One region of the Streptomyces roseofulvus genome, then DNA from elsewhere that is predicted to be linked to it. Evidence: riboswitches for the same ligand, from Rfam matches in the RefSeq annotation. Region 1 holds a riboswitch; each other region holds the start of a gene.
What was found. Region 1 has a riboswitch for cyclic di-AMP ahead of ABFY03_RS27845 (M23 family metallopeptidase). Riboswitches for the same ligand answer to the same signal wherever they lie in the genome.
Positions count from the first base shown of each region.

Region 2: linked by a shared signal. The riboswitch ahead of ABFY03_RS35260 (LysM peptidoglycan-binding domain-containing protein) and the one ahead of ABFY03_RS27845 (M23 family metallopeptidase) in region 1 are both predicted to bind cyclic di-AMP.
Region 3: linked by a shared signal. The riboswitch ahead of ABFY03_RS15445 (transglycosylase family protein) and the one ahead of ABFY03_RS27845 (M23 family metallopeptidase) in region 1 are both predicted to bind cyclic di-AMP.
Region 4: linked by a shared signal. The riboswitch ahead of ABFY03_RS30575 (M23 family metallopeptidase) and the one ahead of ABFY03_RS27845 (M23 family metallopeptidase) in region 1 are both predicted to bind cyclic di-AMP.

Region 1 is NZ_BAAAWE010000001.1:6,024,485-6,029,246, reverse strand. Features, by position in the region: gene ABFY03_RS27860 (bifunctional acetate--CoA ligase family protein/GNAT family N-acetyltransferase) at 1-1,405, opposite strand, end outside; gene ABFY03_RS27855 (HPr family phosphocarrier protein) at 1,581-1,862, shown strand; gene ABFY03_RS27850 (GntR family transcriptional regulator) at 2,017-2,700, opposite strand; gene ABFY03_RS27845 (M23 family metallopeptidase) at 2,892-3,662, opposite strand; cyclic di-AMP (ydaO/yuaA leader) riboswitch at 3,671-3,832, opposite strand; gene ABFY03_RS27840 (M16 family metallopeptidase) at 4,031-4,762, opposite strand, start outside.
Region 2 is NZ_BAAAWE010000001.1:7,649,816-7,654,577, forward strand. Features, by position in the region: gene ABFY03_RS35250 (universal stress protein) at 1-914, shown strand, start outside; gene ABFY03_RS35255 (phosphoribosyltransferase family protein) at 1,045-2,349, shown strand; gene ABFY03_RS35260 (LysM peptidoglycan-binding domain-containing protein) at 2,343-3,248, opposite strand; cyclic di-AMP (ydaO/yuaA leader) riboswitch at 3,251-3,410, opposite strand; gene ABFY03_RS35265 (DUF6197 family protein) at 3,757-4,398, shown strand; gene ABFY03_RS35270 (phosphocholine-specific phospholipase C) at 4,448-4,762, opposite strand, start outside.
Region 3 is NZ_BAAAWE010000001.1:3,369,989-3,374,750, reverse strand. Features, by position in the region: gene ABFY03_RS15455 (cytochrome P450 family protein) at 1-1,147, shown strand, start outside; gene ABFY03_RS15450 (transglycosylase family protein) at 1,299-2,420, shown strand; cyclic di-AMP (ydaO/yuaA leader) riboswitch at 2,685-2,862, shown strand; gene ABFY03_RS15445 (transglycosylase family protein) at 2,867-3,601, shown strand; gene eno (phosphopyruvate hydratase) at 3,890-4,762, shown strand, end outside.
Region 4 is NZ_BAAAWE010000001.1:6,622,911-6,627,672, forward strand. Features, by position in the region: gene ABFY03_RS30560 (helix-turn-helix domain-containing protein) at 1-163, shown strand, start outside; gene ABFY03_RS30565 (DUF6126 family protein) at 184-348, shown strand; gene ABFY03_RS30570 (tyrosine-protein phosphatase) at 367-1,191, opposite strand; cyclic di-AMP (ydaO/yuaA leader) riboswitch at 1,580-1,743, shown strand; gene ABFY03_RS30575 (M23 family metallopeptidase) at 1,748-2,725, shown strand; gene ABFY03_RS30580 (SGNH/GDSL hydrolase family protein) at 2,887-3,690, shown strand; gene ABFY03_RS30585 (STM4011 family radical SAM protein) at 3,677-4,540, opposite strand; gene ABFY03_RS30590 (STM4012 family radical SAM protein) at 4,549-4,762, opposite strand, start outside.

The DNA of each region.
Region 1 (4,762 bases):
CCTTGACGACGACGACCGGTTTGACGGCGGCGGTGCGGCGGGCGAGCCGGGTGAACTTGCGCGGGTTGCCGATCGACTCCAGGTAGAGCAGGACGACGTCGGTCGCCGGGTCGTCGTACCAGTGCTGGAGGAAGTCGTTGCCGGAGACGTCCGCGCGGTTGCCCGCCGAGATGAAGGAGGAGAGCCCCGCGCCGCGCCGGTGCAGCCCGGCGAGGAGGGCGATGCCGATGGCGCCGGACTGGGTGAAGAGGCCGATGCGGCCCGCGGCGGGCATCTCGGGGGCGAGGGAGGCGTTGAGCCGGACGTCGGCGGCGGTGTTGATGATGCCGAAGGCGTTGGGGCCGATGATCCGCATGCCGTACGAGCGGGCCTGCCGGACCAGGGCGCGCTGCCGCTCGCGGCCCTCGGTGCCGCTCTCGGCGTATCCGGCGGAGAGGACGACGAGGCCGCGGACGCCGTGCTCGCCGCAGTCGGCGACGACCTCGGGCACCCGCTCGGCGGGGACGGCGACGACCGCGAGGTCGACGGGGGCGCCGATGGCGGCGACGGAGGGGAAGGCGGGCACGCCGTCGAGGTCGGCCGCGGGGGTGTCGAGCGCGGGGTTGACCGCGTACAGCTGGCCGGTGAAGCCCGCGTCCCGCAGGTTCCGCAGGACGGTGCGGCCGACGCCGCCGGGGGTGCGTCCGGCGCCGACGACGGCGACCGAGCCGGGGGCGAGGAGCCGCTGGACGGACCGGGCCTCGGCGCGCTGTTCGCGGGCGCGCTGGACGGCGAGGGAGCGGTCGGTGGGCTCCAGGTCGAGGTGGAGCCGGACGGAGCCGTCCTCGAAGCTGCGCTTCTGGGTGTAGCCGGCGTCCGTGAACACCTTGATCATCTTGGTGTTGGCGGGGAGCACCTCGGCGGCGAAGCGGCGGATGCCGCGCTCGCGGGCGACGGCCGCGATGTGTTCGAGCAGGGCGGAGGCCACGCCGCGGCCCTGGTGGGCGTCCTGGACGAGGAAGGCGACCTCGGCCTCGTCGGCGGGGGACGAGGCGGGCCGGCCGCGTCCGTCGATCCGGTCGTAGCGGACGGTGGCGATGAACTCGCCGCCGACGGTGGCGGCGAGGCCGACCCGGTCGACGAAGTCGTGGTGGGTGAAGCGGTGGACGTCCTTGGCGGAGAGCCGGGGGTAGGGGGCGAAGAAGCGGTAGTACTTCGACTCGTCCGAGACCTGCTCGTAGAAGCTGACGAGCCGGTCGGCGTCGTCGGCGGTGATGGGGCGGACGCGGGCGGTGCCGCCGTCGCGGAGCACGACGTCGGCCTCCCAGTGGTCGGGGTAGGCGTGCTCCTCCGGGGCCGGGGGCTCCCCCGCTCCCGCCCCGCCCGCCCCGTCCGGTCCGTCCGTCTGCTCCGACGCGCTGCGCATGGGGCACAGCCTACGACCGGGGTGGGACACCGGCACCGTTCGCGCGCCGGTCCGCGCCTGGCCCCGGGAGGGGGGTCGAACGTCGTACGGTGGGGGGACCAATGTCGACGGGAGCACTCCGCTTCCCGTGAGAGACTGGTCTAGACAACCCGCCGAAGACCTGAAGGGCAACACCATGGCTGAGCGCCGCGTCAACGTCGGCTGGGCCGAGGGCCTGCACGCCCGCCCCGCCTCCATCTTCGTCCGTGCCGCCACGGCCTCCGGTGTCCCGGTGACCATCGCCAAGGCCGACGGCAACCCGGTGAACGCCGCGTCCATGCTCGCGGTGCTCGGCCTGGGCGCGCAGGGCGGCGAGGAGATCGTGCTGGCTTCCGACGCCGAGGGCGCCGAGGCCGCGCTGGAGCGCCTCGCCAAGCTCGTCGCCGAGGGCCTCGACGAGCTCCCCGAGACGGTCTGACCCGGCGGGTCGGTTCCACGCTTCCCCGGACGGCCGTGTCCCCGGAATTCCCGGCGGACACGGCCGTCCGGCATTTCCGGAACTCCGGAATTCCCCTTTCCGGGCAGCACGAAAGAGGCCCCGGAATTGCTATTCTTTGTATACGGCGCCCGTGTTAATTCCGGACGCTCGCCGTGTTGACGGCATGTTGCGAAACCCTCACACGGCCGCGCTCCGGCCTTTTCAGCCGGTGCAGCGGCAGCGCGTGTTCGGCGTGCAGGGCGGTCAGCGCGCGGGCCCGCTCGGCGTCCCCGCGCGCGATGGCGTCGACGATCGCCCCGTGCTCGGCCCAGGCGTCGACCGGCCGGTCCGGCTGGTCCACCGTGTACATCCAGGCGATCTTGTGGCGCAGCTGGGTGAGGAGGACGGCCAGAGCGGGACTGCCGGACGCCTGCGCGAGCGTCTCGTGGAACCAGCCGCCCAGCGCCCGCAGATCCTCCCCCTGCCCCCTGCGGGCCCGCTCCTGCCCCAGCCTGACCAGGCCGCGCAGCACCTTGAGGTGGGCGTCGGTGCGCCGCTGGGCCGCCCGGGCGGCGCCGAGCGGTTCGAGCAGCGCCCGTACGTCGAGGAGGTCGGCGGCCTCCTGGTCGGTGGGCTCGGCGACATGGGCGCCCGCGTGCCGGCGGCTCACCACGAAGCCCTCGGACTCCAGGGTGCGCAGGGCCTCGCGGACCGGGACGCGGGAGACGCCGTAGCGGCGGGCGAGCTGTTCCTCGGTGAGCCGGCTGCCGCGCTCGAAGACCCCCGAGACGATGTCGTCCCGGATCGCCGTGCATACCGATTGCGCGGGAACCCGCATGTCCGACCTCCGTATTCGCTCCGCGCGCCCCGAATTCGAGCGGCTTCTTCCGCGACTCTATTGCAGTGCGCCGGAAATTCCGATGCCCCCTCGGAATTCGGCCGGTTCACGGCAGCGGGCGTACCGGACGCGGAGCGACGAAAAGGCCCCGGCTCGTGGGAGCCGGGGCCGTTTCGGAGCGGGGTGGCGGGTCAGAGGCTGACACCGCGGGCGCGGAGGTACGCGACGGGGTTGATGTCGGAGCCGTACTCGGCGGTGGTCCGGGCCTCGAAGTGGAGGTGCGGGCCGGTCGAGTTGCCGGTCGAGCCGGAGACGCCGATCTGCTGGCCGGGCTCGACGGACTGGCCGACGTAGACGCCGATGGACGACAGGTGGCCGTACTGGGTGTACGTGCCGTCGTTCATCCGGATCACGATGTTGTTGCCGTACGCGCCGCCCCAGCCGGCCTCGACGACGGTGCCGGAGCCGACGGAGACGACCGAGCTGCCGTAGGCGGCGTGGAAGTCGACGCCGGAGTGGCTGCCGGAGGACCAGAGGGAGCCACCGGTCTTGTAGCCGGTGGAGACGTACGAGCCGGCGACCGGGAGGTTGAAGGAGGCGAGCCGGCGGCGCTCGGCCTCGCGGGCGGCGCGCTCCTCGGCCTCGCGGATCTCCTTCGCGCGGGCCTCGGCCTTGCGCTTCGCCTCGGCGCGCGCCTTGGCCCGGGCCTCGGCCTCGGCGGCCTCCTGCTCCTGGGCGGCGGCCTGCGCGTTGATCTGGTCGGCGATGGACTCGTCGGCGATCACCTTCATGAGGCCGGTGTCCTCGGCGGAACGGTCGTCCGTGTCGGCGGCGAGCGCCGGAGAGGCGAGGGTGCCGACGACGCCGGTGGCGGCGAGGGCGGCCACGCCGGCGATGCCGGCGCTGCGGCGAGCCAGTCGGCTCGCACCACGATGCTTCCCGGTGGCACGGGTGAACGCCAAGACGGTTCCTTTCCTTCCTTCTCGCCTACCGGGTTAGCTGACGGGTTCGGAGCAGGAAGGTCTCCTACGGGCCCCTCCGCGCGGGCGAAGGCGTCCGATTCACCCCAGGGACTGCATGGGTCCCCGGCTCCCCAGGCTCGCGCCTGACGGGGACTCGGCGATGACTGTCCGGTGCCGCGGATGCGGCGCGTGCGTCGGCCGGACAGCCGGATCGACGCTAGGCCGGACGGATGGCGATCGCCAAACAGACGCGCCCTTTTGTAAGACATGCCACAGGTCATACGATCACACTTAACGCCATAACGGACAAAGCGGAGGTCTCCGATGCTTCACCGCATCGGAGACCTCCGCCCGGGGCCGACGGAGCGTCAGCTCACCACGGTCACCTCGCCGATGCCGAGGGCCCGCACGGGCTCCTCGATCTGCGCGGCGTCGCCCACCAGCACGGTGACCAGCCGGTCCACCGGGAAGGCGCTGACGACGGCGGCCGTGGCCTCGACCGTGCCGGTCTCGGCGAGGCGCGCGTACAGCCGGGCCTGGTAGTCGTCGGGCAGATGCTGCTCGACCTGGTCGGAGAGGGTCCCGGCGACCGAGGCCGCCGTCTCGTACTTGAGCGGGGCCACGCCCACCAGGTTCTGCACCGCGACGTCCCGCTCGGCGTCGGTCAATCCGCCCTCGGCCAGCGTGCGGAGCACCTTCCACAGGTCCTCCAGTGCGGGGCCGGTGTTCGGGGTGTCGACCGAGCCGCTGATGGCGAGCAGCGAGGCGCCGTGCCCCTCGCCGTCCGAGCGGAGCACCTGCCCGAAGGCGCGCACGCCGTACGTGTACCCCTTCTCCTCGCGCAGGACGGCGTCCAGACGGGACGTCAGGGTGCCGCCGAGGCAGTAGACGCCGAGGACCTGCGCGGCCCAGACGGCGTCGTGGCGGTCCGGTCCGATCCGGCCGATGAGCAGCTGGGTCTGGACGGCGCCGGGGCGGTCGACGATGACGACCCGTCCGGTGTCGTCGGCGGTGATCGGCTGCATCGGGCGCGGCGCGGCCGGCTCGCCGGTCCAGCGGCCGAGCGTGTCGGCGAGGACCGCGTCCAGGTCGACGCCGGT
Region 2 (4,762 bases), 1.6 Mb from region 1:
GCGAGGAACGGGCGACGACGGAGCGGAACGGACCCGCCGGGGCGGACGGCGGGCCGTTCGTCCTCGTCGGGACGGACGGCTCGCCGTCGGCGCTCCGGGCCGTGGAGGCGGCGGCGCGGGAGGCCGGGCAGCGCGGACTGCGGCTGGTCGTGGCGCACGCCTTCATCTGGCCGCTCTTCCGCGTCGACCTGGAGCCCTCCCTGTACGGGCCCACCGAGAGCGGGCTGCGGCGGCAGGCGCAGATCGTGCTGGACACGGCGGTGGCCCGGGCCCGGGCGGTCGCCCCCGGCACGGAGGTCTCCGGCGAGCTGATCTCCGGCGAACCGCTGGTGGTCCTCGCCACCCGGGCCCGGGGCGCGGACCTGGTGGTCGTCGGCAGCCGGGGCACCGGGGCCTTCGGCGCCGTGATGCTCGGCTCGGTCGCCGTCCACCTCGCCGCGCACGCCGAGTGCCCCGTCCTGGTGGTGCGCGGCCGGGAGGAGCCGGAGGGTCCGGTCGTCCTCGCGGTCGACGGCTCCCCGGACTCCGACGCGGCGGTCGACTTCGCCTTCGCGGAGGCGCGGGCGCGGGGCGCGGAGCTCGTCGCCGTCCACGCCTGGGCTCCCAGTTCCGGGCCGGCGGACCTCACCCCGCTCTTCCAGAGCGTCGAGGAGGTGCACGCGGAGGCCGGCCGCGTCCTCGACGCGGCGCTGGCCCGGGCCGCCGCGCGCCACCCGGAGACGAAGGCGGAGCCCCGGCTGCTGCGCGGCAGCCCCCGCGAGGTGCTGCTGGGGGAGAGCGAGGGCGCCCAGCTGGTCGTCATGGGTGCGCGGGGCCGCGGCGGCTTCGCCGGCCTGCTGCTCGGCTCCGTGAGCCAGGCGCTGCTCCACCACGCCCGCTGCCCCGTCGCGGTCGTGCGGAACACGGCGGGCTGAGGCGGACCCCGGACGTCGTCGGGTCCGCGGTGCCCCGGGTCCGGCCGGGCGGCAGGTGGGACCCTGGAGGTACGGGCCGGGCCTGACGGTCCTCGCGTGGGGGAATCGCCCATCGGGAAGGCGGCGCGCCATGTACTTCGCCGACCGTGTCGACGCGGGGCGGCAGCTCGCCGACCGCCTCGGCCACCTCAGGGACCACGACGTGGTCGTCCTCGGCCTGCCGCGCGGCGGCGTCCCGGTGGCGGCCGAGGTCGCGGAGGCCCTCGGTGCGCCGCTGGACGTCTGCCTCGTCCGCAAGCTGGGGGTGCCGAGCCGGCCCGAGCTGGCCATGGGGGCGATCGGGGAGGGCGGGGTGCGGGTCGTCAACGACGAGATCGTGCGGGGCGGCGGCGTGACCGCGCGGGAGCTGGAGGCGGTCGAGGAGCGGGAGCGGCGGGTCCTGGCCGACCGGGCCCGGAAGTACCGGGGCAGCCGCCGCCCCGTGCCGCTGGAGGGACGGACGGTGGTCGTCGTCGACGACGGGCTGGCCACCGGCGCGACGGCGCTGGCCGCCTGCCGGGCGGTACGGGCCGGGGGCGCCGCGCGGATCGTGCTCGCCGTGCCGGTGGCGCCGCGGGACTGGACGGCGCGGCTCGGGGGCGAGGCCGACGAGACGGTCGCCGTGCACACCCCGGCGGGGTTCACCGCGGTCGGCCAGTTCTACCGGGAGTTCGACCAGACTCCGGACGCCGAGGTGGTGGCCCTGCTCGACCGCAGCAGGGCGGAGGGCGCCCCGGTGGTCCGGGAGAGCTCCGTACGCATCCAGACCGGCGGTCCGGAGCTGCCGGGCGATCTGGCGGTGCCCGACGGGGCCGCCGGGCTGGTCCTGTTCGCGCACGGCAGCGGCAGCGGCCGGCACAGCCCCAGGAACCGGGCGGTGGCCGCCGCGCTGAACGGGGCGGGGCTCGGGACGCTCCTCTTCGACCTGCTCACGGAGGCCGAGGCGGCCGACCGGGCACGGGTCTTCGACACCCCGCTGCTCGCCGAACGGCTGGCCAGGGCCTCCGCCTGGGCGGCCGCGTGGCCCGAGACCGCGGCGCTGCCGCGGGGCTACTTCGGGGCGAGCACGGGCGCGGCCGCCGCGCTGTGGGCGGCGGCCGCGCCGGGCGACGACGTGGCCGCCGTGGTGTCCCGGGGCGGCCGGCCCGATCTGGCGGGGGAGCGGCTCGCCGCGGTGCGGGCGCCGACCCTGCTGATCGTCGGCGGGAGCGACTCCCTGGTCCTCGACCTCAACCGGCGTGCCCAGGAGCTGCTGCGCTGCGAGAGCCGGCTGGAGGTCGTGGCCGGCGCCGGCCACCTCTTCGAGGAGCCCGGCGCCCTGGAGGAGGTGGCGGAGCTGGCCACCGCCTGGTTCACCGGCCGCTTCGGGCCGGCGGCCGGCGGGGACGGTCAGTAGGCGCCGTTGACGTTGTCGATGGAGCCGTACCGGTCGGCCGCGTAGTTGCAGGCGGCGGTGATGTTCGCGACGGGGTCGTACGGGTCGAGCGAGGTGCCCGGCACGTGGTACGCCGCGAAGGTCGGGTCGATGACCTGGAGCAGGCCCTTGGAGGGGGTGCCCTTGACGGCGTTCGAGTCCCACAGGTTGATGGCGCGGGGGTTGCCGGAGGACTCGCGCATGACGTTGCGGAGGATGCCGTCGTACGAGCCGGGGATGCCGTAGCGGGCCATGACGTCGAGCGACTCGCGGATCCAGCCGTCGAGGTTGTCGGCGTACCGGGTGGCGGCGGCGGGCGCGGCCGTCACGGCGGCGGGCCGCGCCTGGGGCTGGGCCGCCCGGGTCTGGACGGCGGGGGTCGCGGTGCGGTTCGCGGAGCGGCTCGCCCGTTCGGCGGAACCGGCGGAGGCGGGCTTCGCGGTGCTCTTGCGGGCCTTCTTCTCCGGCGCCGGAGCGACCTTGGCGGAATCCCGACGAATCGTCAGTTCGAGGCCCGGGTGAATGAGTGACGGATTGTCACCGACGGCCGTCTTGTTCGCCCGGTAAAGCGCCTTCCAGCCGCCCTGAATTCCCTTTCGCTGGGCGATCAGGGAAAGCGAGTCGCCCTTCACCACGGTGTACGCGCGGGTGGCGGCCGGCGCGGTGGGAGCGGCCGTGGCGGCCTGCGCGGCGGCGGTGGTCCCGGCGGTGGGAGCGGCGACGGCGGCGGCCGGTGCGGCGGCCCGCGCGACGGGCTCGGCGCCGGCGGTGGCGGGGACGACCAGGGGCAGGGCGAGGGCGACTCCGCCGGTGCCCGCGAAGGCGAGACCTCGGGAGACGGGGCGGCGTCGGGGGCGGCGGTGCTTGCCGTGAGCGGGCATGACGGTTTCCTCTCCGGCGCCTGCGAGGTGAGCTGTCGGGTTCGGACGGGAGGTGTCCGGCCGCGCGCACGCGGCTTCACCCCGAGCCGTTCCGGAGGTCCGGACCGGCGGTGTGGTGGGTCCCCCGCTCCTGCCGTCGGGTGCAATGGGAGGTCTTTCGGGCGGTGGCAGGATTCGGCGGTCCGCCCGAATGGAGGTGACCGTAGGCGAGAAATGCGGCGGGGAACAAGACGCGTAAACGCGGGAAGGGGAAAGGGAAAGATCGCCGGGCCGGAATTCAAGATCGCGCGGCGCCGCGGTCGTCCCGGAATCCCTTGCGCCGTGCGGATTCTGACGGGAGGGGGCGTGCGGGGGACGGGGGGAAAGTGAGTCGCGTCACGGGGTGTGCAATGTCCGAATAGGGCGTCTGATTCCTTTCGCGGAACAGTGCGTGGTAATGCCCGAGGGTGGGGGTGACATGCGAGGCGCGTTCGCCGCAAAGCGGACATTCATCGCCAATGATGGGGGAATGTCCTCACCTGTCCCGCTTTCCCTCGCTCTGCCGGACTCCGCCCCGGACCCCGACGCCCTCGACCGCGAGGCGGCCCGGCTCTACGAGAGCGCCGCCTGGGAGCGGCTGCTCGCGCCCGTGCCGGCCGACCCGGACCCCGCGCCGGCCGCGCCGGAGCCTGCCCCCGAGGCGTGGCGAAGGCTGCTCTCCGCCCCCGTCGACCGGCTCGTGGCCGAGGCGCTCGACGCGCTGCCGGCGGCCCCGCCCGCCGAACGCCCGCTGCCCGGCAGGATCGGGGCCGCGCTCCCGGACCGGCTGCACGCCTGGCGCCGGATCGGCAGCCCGGACGTCCGCCCCTCCGTCCACCTGGCGTACGCCCGCCGGGTCCTGACCGAGTGGGGCTGGCAGAACACCCCGTACAAGCTGCGGGACAGGCGCGGCGCCCGGTGCGTCTGCGGCGCGCTGCTCGCCGCCCACCGGCTCGGCCACGGCAGCGCCTCGACCATGAACGAGGCCGGCGCCTGGATCATGACCGAGCTGCGGTCCCGCGGCTGGCACGGGCTCATCGGGCCCTGGAACCGCGTCCCGGGCCGGACCGCCGAGGACGCGCTCGCGCTCCTCGACGCCACGATCCGGCGCGCGGCCCTCGCCGGGCGCTGACCCCCGCCCTGCCCCGCCCGGCGCTCGGAGCCGGGCGGGGCGCGGGCGGTCAGCCGGTGACGCTGGGCGCGCCGGTCTCGATGTGGCCGGTGTAGCGGCGCGACCAGGTGCCGTCGATGTCGGCCAGGATCGTGAAGTCGTACCAGCCGTCGGCGTACGCCACCGCGTTGAAGTAGTCCTCCCGGGACGAGCCGGCGGGGACGGTGTACGTCCACGGGCCGTCCGTGCGGTAGGCGTTCGCGCGGACGGTGAACGTCACCGGTCCGGCCGAGGTGTTGGTCAGCTTGAACCAGATCGCGGTCTTGCCGGTGCCGGCCTCGGGGGCGAACCGGGCGGCCACCTCGATCGCCCTGCCCGCCTTGGA
Region 3 (4,762 bases), 2.7 Mb from region 1:
CCGGACCACTCTCCCCAGCGGCGTCGAGGCCTGGCTCGTCACCCGGTACGCGGACGCCCGGCAGGCCCTCGCCGACCAGCGGCTCTCCAAGAACCCGGTGCACCACGCCGAACCGGGCAAGACCGGCATTCCGGGCGAGCGCAGCGCCGGTCTGATGACCCACCTCCTCAACATCGACCCGCCGGACCACACCCGGCTGCGGCGGCTCGTGTCGAAGGCGTTCACCCCGCGCCGGGTCGCCGCCTTCGCCCCCCGCGTGCAGGAGCTGACGGACCGGCTGATCGACGGCTTCGCCGGGCGGGGGAGCGCCGACCTCATCCACGAGTTCGCCTTCCCGCTGCCCATCTACGCCATCTGCGACATGCTCGGCGTGCCCGCCGAGGACCAGGACGACTTCCGCGACTGGGCCGGGATGATGATCCGGCACGGCGGAGGGCCGCGGGGCGGGGTCGCGCGGTCGGTGAAGAAGATCCGCGGGTACCTCGCCGAACTGATCCACCGGAAGCGCGGCGATCTCGGCGACGACCTCATCTCCGGGCTGATCCGCGCCTCCGACCACGGCGACCACCTCACCGAGGCCGAGGCCGTCGCCATGTGTTTCGTGCTGCTCTTCGCCGGCTTCGAGACGACCATCAACCTGATCGGCAACGGCACCTACGCCCTGCTGCGCCACCCGGAGCAGCGGGCCCTCCTCCAGTCCTCGCTCGCCGCCGGGGAGACCGGACTCCTGGAGACCGGGGTCGAGGAACTGCTCCGGTACGACGGGCCGGTCGAGCTGGCGACCTGGCGGTACGCGACCACCGGGCTCACCATCGGCGGGCAGCCCATCCCGGCCGGCGACCCGGTCCTCGTCGTCCTCGCGGCGGCCGACCGCGACCCGGACCGCTTCGGCGCGCCCGACACCCTCGACCTCGCCCGCAAGGACAACCAGCACCTCGGGTACGGGCACGGCATCCACTACTGCCTGGGCGCGCCGCTCGCCCGGCTGGAGGGCCAGACCGCGCTCGCCACCCTCCTGACCCGCCTGCCGGACCTGCGACTTGGCGCCGATCCGGACGAACTGCGGTGGCGCGGCGGGCTCATCATGCGGGGATTGCGCACGCTTCCGGTGGAGTTCACCCCTTCCGCACCCCGGCACGGCGGGTGACGGCGTGTCAGAAATGTGATCTTCGCGTGATCGCGAAGCCATCGACTTGTGACGGACGTTCGAATGCGGCTACGTTCGCGCCAACGTTCGGCCCGATCCCGGCCGTCCCCGGCGCACCCGCCGTCCCCGCCGTCACGCGAAAGGCCCCGACATGCTTTCCGGAAACGGACGACACCGTCGACCCCGCCAGGCTCCCGCGCTCGTCGTCACCGCGGGAGTGACCGGATCCGCCCTGGCGCTGCCGCTGCTCGCCACCGGATCCGCCTCCGCCGCCGACGCGGCCACCTGGGACCGGGTCGCCGCCTGCGAGTCCGGGGGCCAGTGGAGCGCCAACTTCGGCAACGGCGCCTACGGCGGCCTCCAGATGACGCAGGAGGCGTGGGAGCGGCACGGCGGCCTCGCGTACGCCCCCAGCCCCGACCTCGCCAGCCGCGCCCAGCAGATCACCGTCGCCGAGAAGGCGCTCGCCTCCGGCAGCACCGACTGGGCCACCTGCGCCCCCATCGCCGGCCTGGAGAACGACGGCAAGGCGACCGGCGTCCACCCGGGCCCCGCCGTCCAGGAGGAAGAGGAGGGCGGCGTGGCGCCCGAGTCGAACTGGACGGGCGGCACGCCCACGGGGACCGCCGCCGACGCGCGGCCGGAGGTGGAGGAGACCGCCGGGACGACCGCGCCGGCCACCGGGCGGGCCGAGAAGACGGAGCGGGCGGGGGAGGGGGCGGCGGCGACCACCACGGCCCCGGCCGCGCCCACCACGCCGTCGAAGCCCGCCACCACCCCCGCCGCGCCCACCGCCCCCGCGGGGACGGCCACGCAGCCGCCGGCGACCACCGCGCCCGGCGCCCCGGACGCCTCCACGGGCACCCCGGACGCCCCGGTGACGTCGCCGGACGCCCCGACGTCCCCCGTGGCGCCCACCACCCCGGTGACCCCCGGTACCGACGGGTCTGACGTGTCGTCGGCCACACCCGGTACGGGCAAGCACCGGGGTGAGGCGGCACCGGAGGAATCCGGCACAACGGACACTGCTCAGGAATCCGGGCGACATGCCGCGTCTGCGGACAAGGTCACCTCAACCCCCGTCAGCTCGGACGAAAGTGACGCCTACACCGTGCGGCCGGGCGACAGCCTGTCCGAGATCGCGCAGGCGAACGACCTCCCCGGCGGGTGGGACGCCCTCTATGACGCCAACCGTCAGACGGTCGGCACCGACCCGGATCTCATCCTCCCTGGTCAGAGCCTTGAACTGACGGTCCCTTCAGCGGAGAAGTGAGGCCGTTTCAGGGGCGTATGTCCGATTTTGGGAAAGTGAGACATGGGTCTCTTCGTCCCAACTGGCGTGTCACGTCCGCAAACTTTGCTTCCGTCAGCCCTCACCTGCGCAAACGAGGTCTGACGGAAGGCAAGTAAGGGCGATTTGTCCGTCGTAAGGCCCTTTGAACTTCGAGCACCTGTGTGTCTACGGTCGACACCGCTCGCCACCGCGGGCCCCGTCGACCGAAACGCCGAGTCCTGCCGTCGGCCGCCGGGAACTGTCGTCGCGAAAGCGCCGCAGGCAGGAGTGGGGGACCCAAGGTTTGCGCCGGTCCCGGCCGTTGACAGTGACGGCCGACGGGACCGGCTAGGGGTGAAGCCGCGTGCAAGGACACGCGGCCGGGCGAACTCTTCAAGCCCGAACCCGACAGCTCACCTCACAGGCGTCGGTGAAGAGGAAACTCCATGCTGTTCTCCGGCACGGGCAAGCGTCGTCGTCCCTCCAAGGCCACCCGCGTCGTCGCCCTCGTCGGCGTCACCGGTGCGGCCGTCGCCGCCCCGCTGATGGCCGCCGGCACCGCCTCGGCCGCCACCGCCTCCGAGTGGGACCGCGTCGCCCAGTGCGAGTCCGGCGGCAACTGGTCCATCAACACGGGCAACGGCTACTACGGCGGCCTCCAGTTCTCGGCCTCCACCTGGGCCGCGTACGGCGGCACCGCCTACGCCTCCACCGCCGACCAGGCCAGCAAGTCGCAGCAGATCGCCATCGCCGAGAAGGTCCTCGCGGGCCAGGGCAAGGGCGCCTGGCCGAGCTGCGGCGTCGGCCTCTCCTCCGCCTCCTACGACGGCGGCTCCGCCGAGGCCGCTCCGCAGCAGAGCACCCAGCAGGCCGCCCCGCAGCAGAGCGCCCCCGAGCGCTCCACGGAGCGGTCCGCCACCCGCAGCGAGCAGCGCCAGGCCCCGAAGCGCACCACCCAGGCCGCCCCGCAGGCCGCCGCCAAGAAGACCGTCACCACCCCGACCGGCAAGAAGGTCAAGAAGGGCGACGGCGAGTACAAGGTCGTCGCCGGTGACACCCTCAGCAAGATCGCCGAGGCGCAGGGCGTCGAGGGCGGCTGGGCGAAGCTCTTCGAGCTCAACAAGGACGTCGTCGAGAACGCCGACCTGATCTACCCGGGCCAGCAGCTCCACCTGAAGTAAGGCCCGCGGTGGCGGTGAGTCCGGCGGCTCACCGGCACCCGACGACCCTCCCGCGGTGACCACCCCGGTCCCGAGCCCCCTTCCCCCGTGGCTCCGGACCGGGGTTCCGGCGTTACCGTCCAGTAGAAGCCGGGTCTTTCGTCCCCCGATGCGTGCGCTTGGGCCCTTTTTCGTCCCAGGGGACGGGCGGTCGGCTGGCCGGAGCGCCGGAGCCGGTTAGGCTCTTGTCGCAAGGCGAACGAGACCTTGCGACCATGCGTCACACCTAGCGTCACATCCCAGAAGGAGATGCTCGTGCCGTCCATCGACGTCGTCGTAGCCCGGGAAATCCTGGACTCCCGAGGCAACCCCACGGTCGAGGTCGAGGTCGGCCTCGACGACGGCAGCACCGGCCGTGCTGCCGTGCCGTCCGGTGCCTCCACCGGTGCGTTCGAGGCCCTGGAGCTCCGCGACGGTGACCAGAACCGCTACCTCGGCAAGGGTGTCGAGAAGGCCGTCCTCGCCGTCATCGAGCAGATCGGCCCGGAGCTCGTCGGCTACGACGCCACCGAGCAGCGCCTGATCGACCAGGCCATGTTCGACCTGGACGCCACCCCGGACAAGTCGTCGCTCGGCGCCAACGCCATCCTCGGCGTCTCCCTCGCCGTCGCGCACGCCGCCTCCGAGGCCAGCGACCTCCCGCTCTTCCGCTACCTGGGCGGCCCGAACGCGCACCTGCTGCCCGTTCCGATGATGAACATCCTGAACGGTGGGTCGCACGCCGACTCCAACGTCGACATCCAGGAGTTCATGATCGCCCCGATCGGCGCGGAGTCCTTCTCCGAGGCCCTCCGCTGGGGCACCGAGGTCTACCACACCCTCAAGTCCGTCCTGAAGACCAAGGGCCTCTCCACCGGCCTCGGCGACGAGGGCGGCTTCGCCCCGAACCTCGGCTCCAACCGTGAGGCGCTCGACCTCATCCTGGAGGCCATCAAGCAGGCCGGCTACGTGCCCGGCAAGGACGTCGCCCTCGCCCTGGACGTCGCCGCCTCCGAGTTCTACAAGGACGGCAAGTACCTCTTCGAGGGCAAGGAGCGCTCCGCCGCCGAGATGACCGAGTACTACGAGGAGCTCGTCTCCGCGTACCCGCTCGTCTCCATCGAGGACCCGCTGTTCGAGGAC
Region 4 (4,762 bases), 600 kb from region 1:
GCACCTGCTCGATCCCGGGGACAGCGCGCACTTCGACTCGCTCACCCCGCACCGGATCGGCGCGGCCGGCCGCGCCGGCGCCGAGGTGCTCTTCGTCCACACCCTGCTGCAGAGCCCCGCCGCCGAGCTGTGCCTGGGCGGCGGCGCCCCGCATCCCGTCTGAGCCCCGAAGGGTTGACCGACATGTCCGACAAGTCAGTGCATTCCGCCCCGGTCACCGGCGAGGAGCGCGGGGAGGGCAAGTTCCCCAAGGGGCTGGTGCTCCGCCTCTTCGCGTACCTGATCGCCGGTCACCTCTTCGCCGGCTTCCTCTACCTGCTCTTCATGCTCGGCGGGCAGAACCAGTAGCCGGTCCCGGGCGGTTCCTCACGCCTCCGTGAGGAACCGCTCCCGCAGCCGCTCGCGGGTCTCGGGCGCCAGCTTCAGGCCCTCCGCGAGGTAGACGTCCACGGAACCCCAGGTCGCGTCGATCGTCTCGAAGGCGGCCCGCAGGTATTCCACCCGCGCGTCGAAGAGCGGGCTCAGCAGCTCCATCACCTCGGGCGCCATCGCGTCCCGGGCGGTGGAGCTGCGGCGCACCTTGTAGCGGCGGTGCGGGGCGTCGGACTTCACGTAGTCGGCCTCGATGGCCGCGCGCTCCACGCCCAGCGCGAGCAGGGTGATCGCGATCGAGAGCCCGGCGCGGTCCTTGCCGGCCGCGCAGTGCATCAGGGCCGGGACCGAGTCCTCGGCGAGGGCGTGCAGCACCCGGCTGTGCTCGGCGGTCCGCTCCACGATCATCCGGCGGTACGAGCTCCGCATCCGCTCCGCCGCCTTGCCGTCGCCCAGCAGGCCGCGCAGCGTGTCGAGGTCGCCCTCCCGGACCATCCGCCAGAACTCCTTGCCGTCGGCCGGGTCGCTCAGCGGTATGTTCACGTTCCGCACGCCCGGGAGCTCGACGTCGGGCCCCTCCACCTTGGCGTCGGCGGCGTTGCGGAAGTCGAAGACGGTGTGCAGGCCGAGGCCGGCCAGGAAGGCCGCGTCGGACTCGGTGGCGTCGGCGAGGTGGCCGCTGCGGAACAGGGCGCCGGGGCGGACGGTGCGTCCGTCCGTCGTCGGCAGGCCGCCCACGTCCCGGAAGTTGCGGACCTCCGCGAGCTCGGGCTCGCCGGGTTCGAGGGGCGACTGGACCTGCGGCAGCTGCTGCGTCACGGATGCTCCAGGGGGTAGGCGTTCGCGGGGCCGGGACGGATCGGTTCCCCCTGCAATCATCGCCGGGAGCGGGGGTGCGGCGCACCCCCCTGGACGGTAATGGGTGATCTGTCCGTATTGCGATGGTTGGGGTAACGCGCCCTGGTTGAGGGGGAGATGGCATTCAGTGCGTGAGCAGCGTCATAGAAGTGACGGATCGTGGCCGACCGCCCGGTCCAATTCCCGTCCTCGAAAAGGGAATCGAGGGGCCGTCATCGACGGAGGGTGACCGGAATTCCGGGCCCGAAGATCGCCCCGGAATGCCCGGTGAATTCCGCGGCTTGTTCGCGCCGACCCCGCTCGTCTAGCGTCGCCGTCAATCCGGTCGGACCGCCGAATCCTGCCACCGTCCGGAATTCGACCCCATCCCATCGCACGGCAGGAGCGGGGGACCCAAGGAAGTACGCCGGTCCCGCGACGCAGGACGGCTCGGGGTGAAGCCGCGTGAGAAGCGCGGCCGGGCATCTCCAGTCCGAACCCGACAGCTCACCTCGCAGGCGCCGGAGAGGAATTCGCCATGCCCGCGAAGGGTAAGCACCGCCGCCAGAAGTCCACCCTCATCACCCGTGGCCTGGTCGCCGCCGGCACCGGTGGCGCCGTCGTCGCCCTGCCGTTCATCGGCGCCACCGGAGCCCACGCCGCCGAGCAGGCCGCCCCGGCCGCCGTCTCCGGCACCGTCGTGAGCGCCGCCGCCCACGTCCAGGCCCCCGCCGCCGCCCCGGCCGCGAAGGCCGCCGCCCCGAAGACGTACTCCGTCGTCGCCGGCGACTACCTGTCCAAGATCGCCGCCGAGCACGACGTCGCCGGCGGCTGGCAGAAGCTCTACGCGGACAACCGCCAGGTCGTCGGCGAGAACCCCTCGCTCATCCTCCCGGGCATGAAGCTCACCCTCGGCGCCAAGAACCCCGCCAAGGCCGCCGCCCCGAAGGCCGCGGTCAAGGCCGCCCCGAAGGCCGAGCGCAAGGCCGCCCCGAAGGCCGCGGTCAAGGCGGCCCCGAAGGCCGAGGCGAAGGCCACCGAGCAGACCCGCGCCTCGCGCTCCACCGAGCGCGCCGCCGCCCCGGCCGCCGCCGCCCAGCCGGCCGCGTCCTCGGGCTGGGTCGCCCCCGTCTCCGGCGGCATCTCCACCCCGTACCGCGCCTCCGGCTCCATGTGGTCCTCCGGCTACCACACCGGCGCCGACTTCATCGCCTCCTCCGGCACCACCGTCCGCGCCGTCGGCGCCGGCACGGTCGTCTCCGCCGGCTGGAGCGGCGCGTACGGCAACGAGGTCGTCATCCAGCACGCCGACGGCAACTACTCGCAGTACGCCCACCTCTCCTCCCTCTCCGTCTCCGCCGGCCAGTCGGTCAGCGGCGGCCAGCAGATCGGCCTCTCCGGCTCCACGGGCAACTCCACCGGCCCGCACCTGCACTTCGAGATCCGCACCTCGCCGAGCTACGGCTCGGACATCGACCCGCTGGCCTACCTGCGCCAGCACGGCGTCTCCCTCTGACCCGTCCGGCCGAACGGCCGCACGAAGGCCCGGCACCCCTGGTGCCGGGCCTTCGCCCTATTCCGGCTTTGGCCATTTCTTTAGCGGTGGCATATATCACCCGCCGTCAACCCCTCCTTACGGTCGCGTAGGTCACATCCGAAACGGAAGGATGTCCTGCCGTGGCAGACGATTCGAGAGAAACAGACAAGCAGGCGTTCGGTTCGTTCGGGTCGTACGCGGCGATCGGTGACAGCTTCACGGAGGGCGTCGGCGACCCCGGCCCCGACGGGACCTACGTCGGCTGGGCGGACCGCTTCGCGGTGCTCCTCGCCGACCAGCTGCCGGACCACGAGGACTTCCGCTACGCCAATCTGGCCGTCCGCGGGCGCCTCCTCGACCAGATCGTGGAGGAGCAGGTCCCCCGGGCGAAGGAGCTCGCCCCCGACCTGGTGACCTTCTGCGCCGGCGGCAACGACATCATCCGCCCCGGCACCGACCCCGACGACGTCGCCGAGCGCTTCGAGCGGGCCGTGCGCGACCTCACCTCCGCCGTCGGCACCGTGATGGTCACCACCGGCTTCGACACCCGCGACGTGCCCGTGCTCAAGCACCTGCGCGGCAAGATCGCCACGTACACCGCCCACGTCCGGGCCATCGCCGACCGCTACGACTGCCCGGTCCTCGACCTGTGGTCGCTGAGGTCGGTCCAGGACCGGCGCGCCTGGGACGACGACCGGCTGCACCTCTCGCCCGAGGGGCACACCCGGGTCGCGCTGCGCGCCGCCCAGGTCCTCGGCCTGCCGGTGCCCGCCGACCCCGACCAGGAGTGGCCGCCGCTGCCCGCCCGCGGCCCGCTGGAGGTCCGCCGGGACGACATCCTGTGGGCGCGCGAGTACCTGGTGCCGTGGATCGGCCGGCGGCTGCGCGGCGAGAGCTCCGGCGACCACGTCGAGGCGAAGCGCCCCGACCTCATGCCCCTGTAGTCCAGGGGCGGCCGGCGGGGATCCGCTCCAGGACCCCGCCGGCGAACACGTCGTACAGCGGCAGCGTCTCCAGGTGGACGTAGCCGATGTGGCAGTCGCAGACGGCGAGCGGGCAGGCGCGCGGCCGCAGCGCGGCCCGGTACGAGCCGTCGTACAGATTGCCCAGCTCCGCCGGGACGAAGTGGCAGCGCCGCACCGTCCCGGCGCCGTCCACCGACACCACCGACGCGCCGGTCCGGCAGGGCAGCCCCGCCGAGCGGTGCGGATGCCTGCTGTACGGGAAGAGCGGGTCGACCCCCGTCCACGCCGCCGCCTCCGCGTCGGTGTACGTGTGCCCCTCGGCGGCGTTCACCCACAGGTAGACGTGGTCCGGCAGCGCCGCCCGCAGCCGCAGCGCCTCCCCGTGGTGCTCGGGCAGGCCGACGACGCCCACGCTGAACCGGACGCCGCGGGCCGCCAGGTCGAGCGCCTTGCCGAGGAAGCGGTCGTACGGGGTCTGACCCGGGTGGTACGTGCACCACAGGGCCAGCGTGCCGAGGTCGGCCTCGTCGAGCCACGAGGTCCGGCAGCTCAGATTGGTCTGGATGGCCACCCGCTCCACGTGCGGCAGCCGCGACAGCTCGACCATCGCCCGCCGGTACCAGGAGCGGACCAGCCCCTCCCCCCACGGGGTGAAGAGGATCCGCAGCCGGTCCCCGGCCTGCCCGGCCGCCCAGCCGGTGAACCGCTCCAGCGCCGCCCGGTCCGCCCGCAGCGTCTCCGGGCTGTCCCGCCGCTTGGCGAACGGGCAGTACGGGCAGTCGTAGTCGCAGGAGGCGAGCGGCCCCCGGTACAGCAGCGTCAGGTCCACGCCCGCCCCTACTTCGGCTCGTACGCGGCCATCGCGGCCCGTACGGCGGGGGAGAACAGCTCGGGACCGAGCCCGTCCGAGTGCGCGAGGCCCTCCGGCGAAAGCCGCAGCAGCCCGTCCGGCGCCGACCCGTCCAGCCAGCCGTACCCGGCGAACCGCTCCAGCTCCGGACCGAAGTCCTCGTACGCCCCCGAGCCGAACCGCTTCTCGTACCCGGCGAGC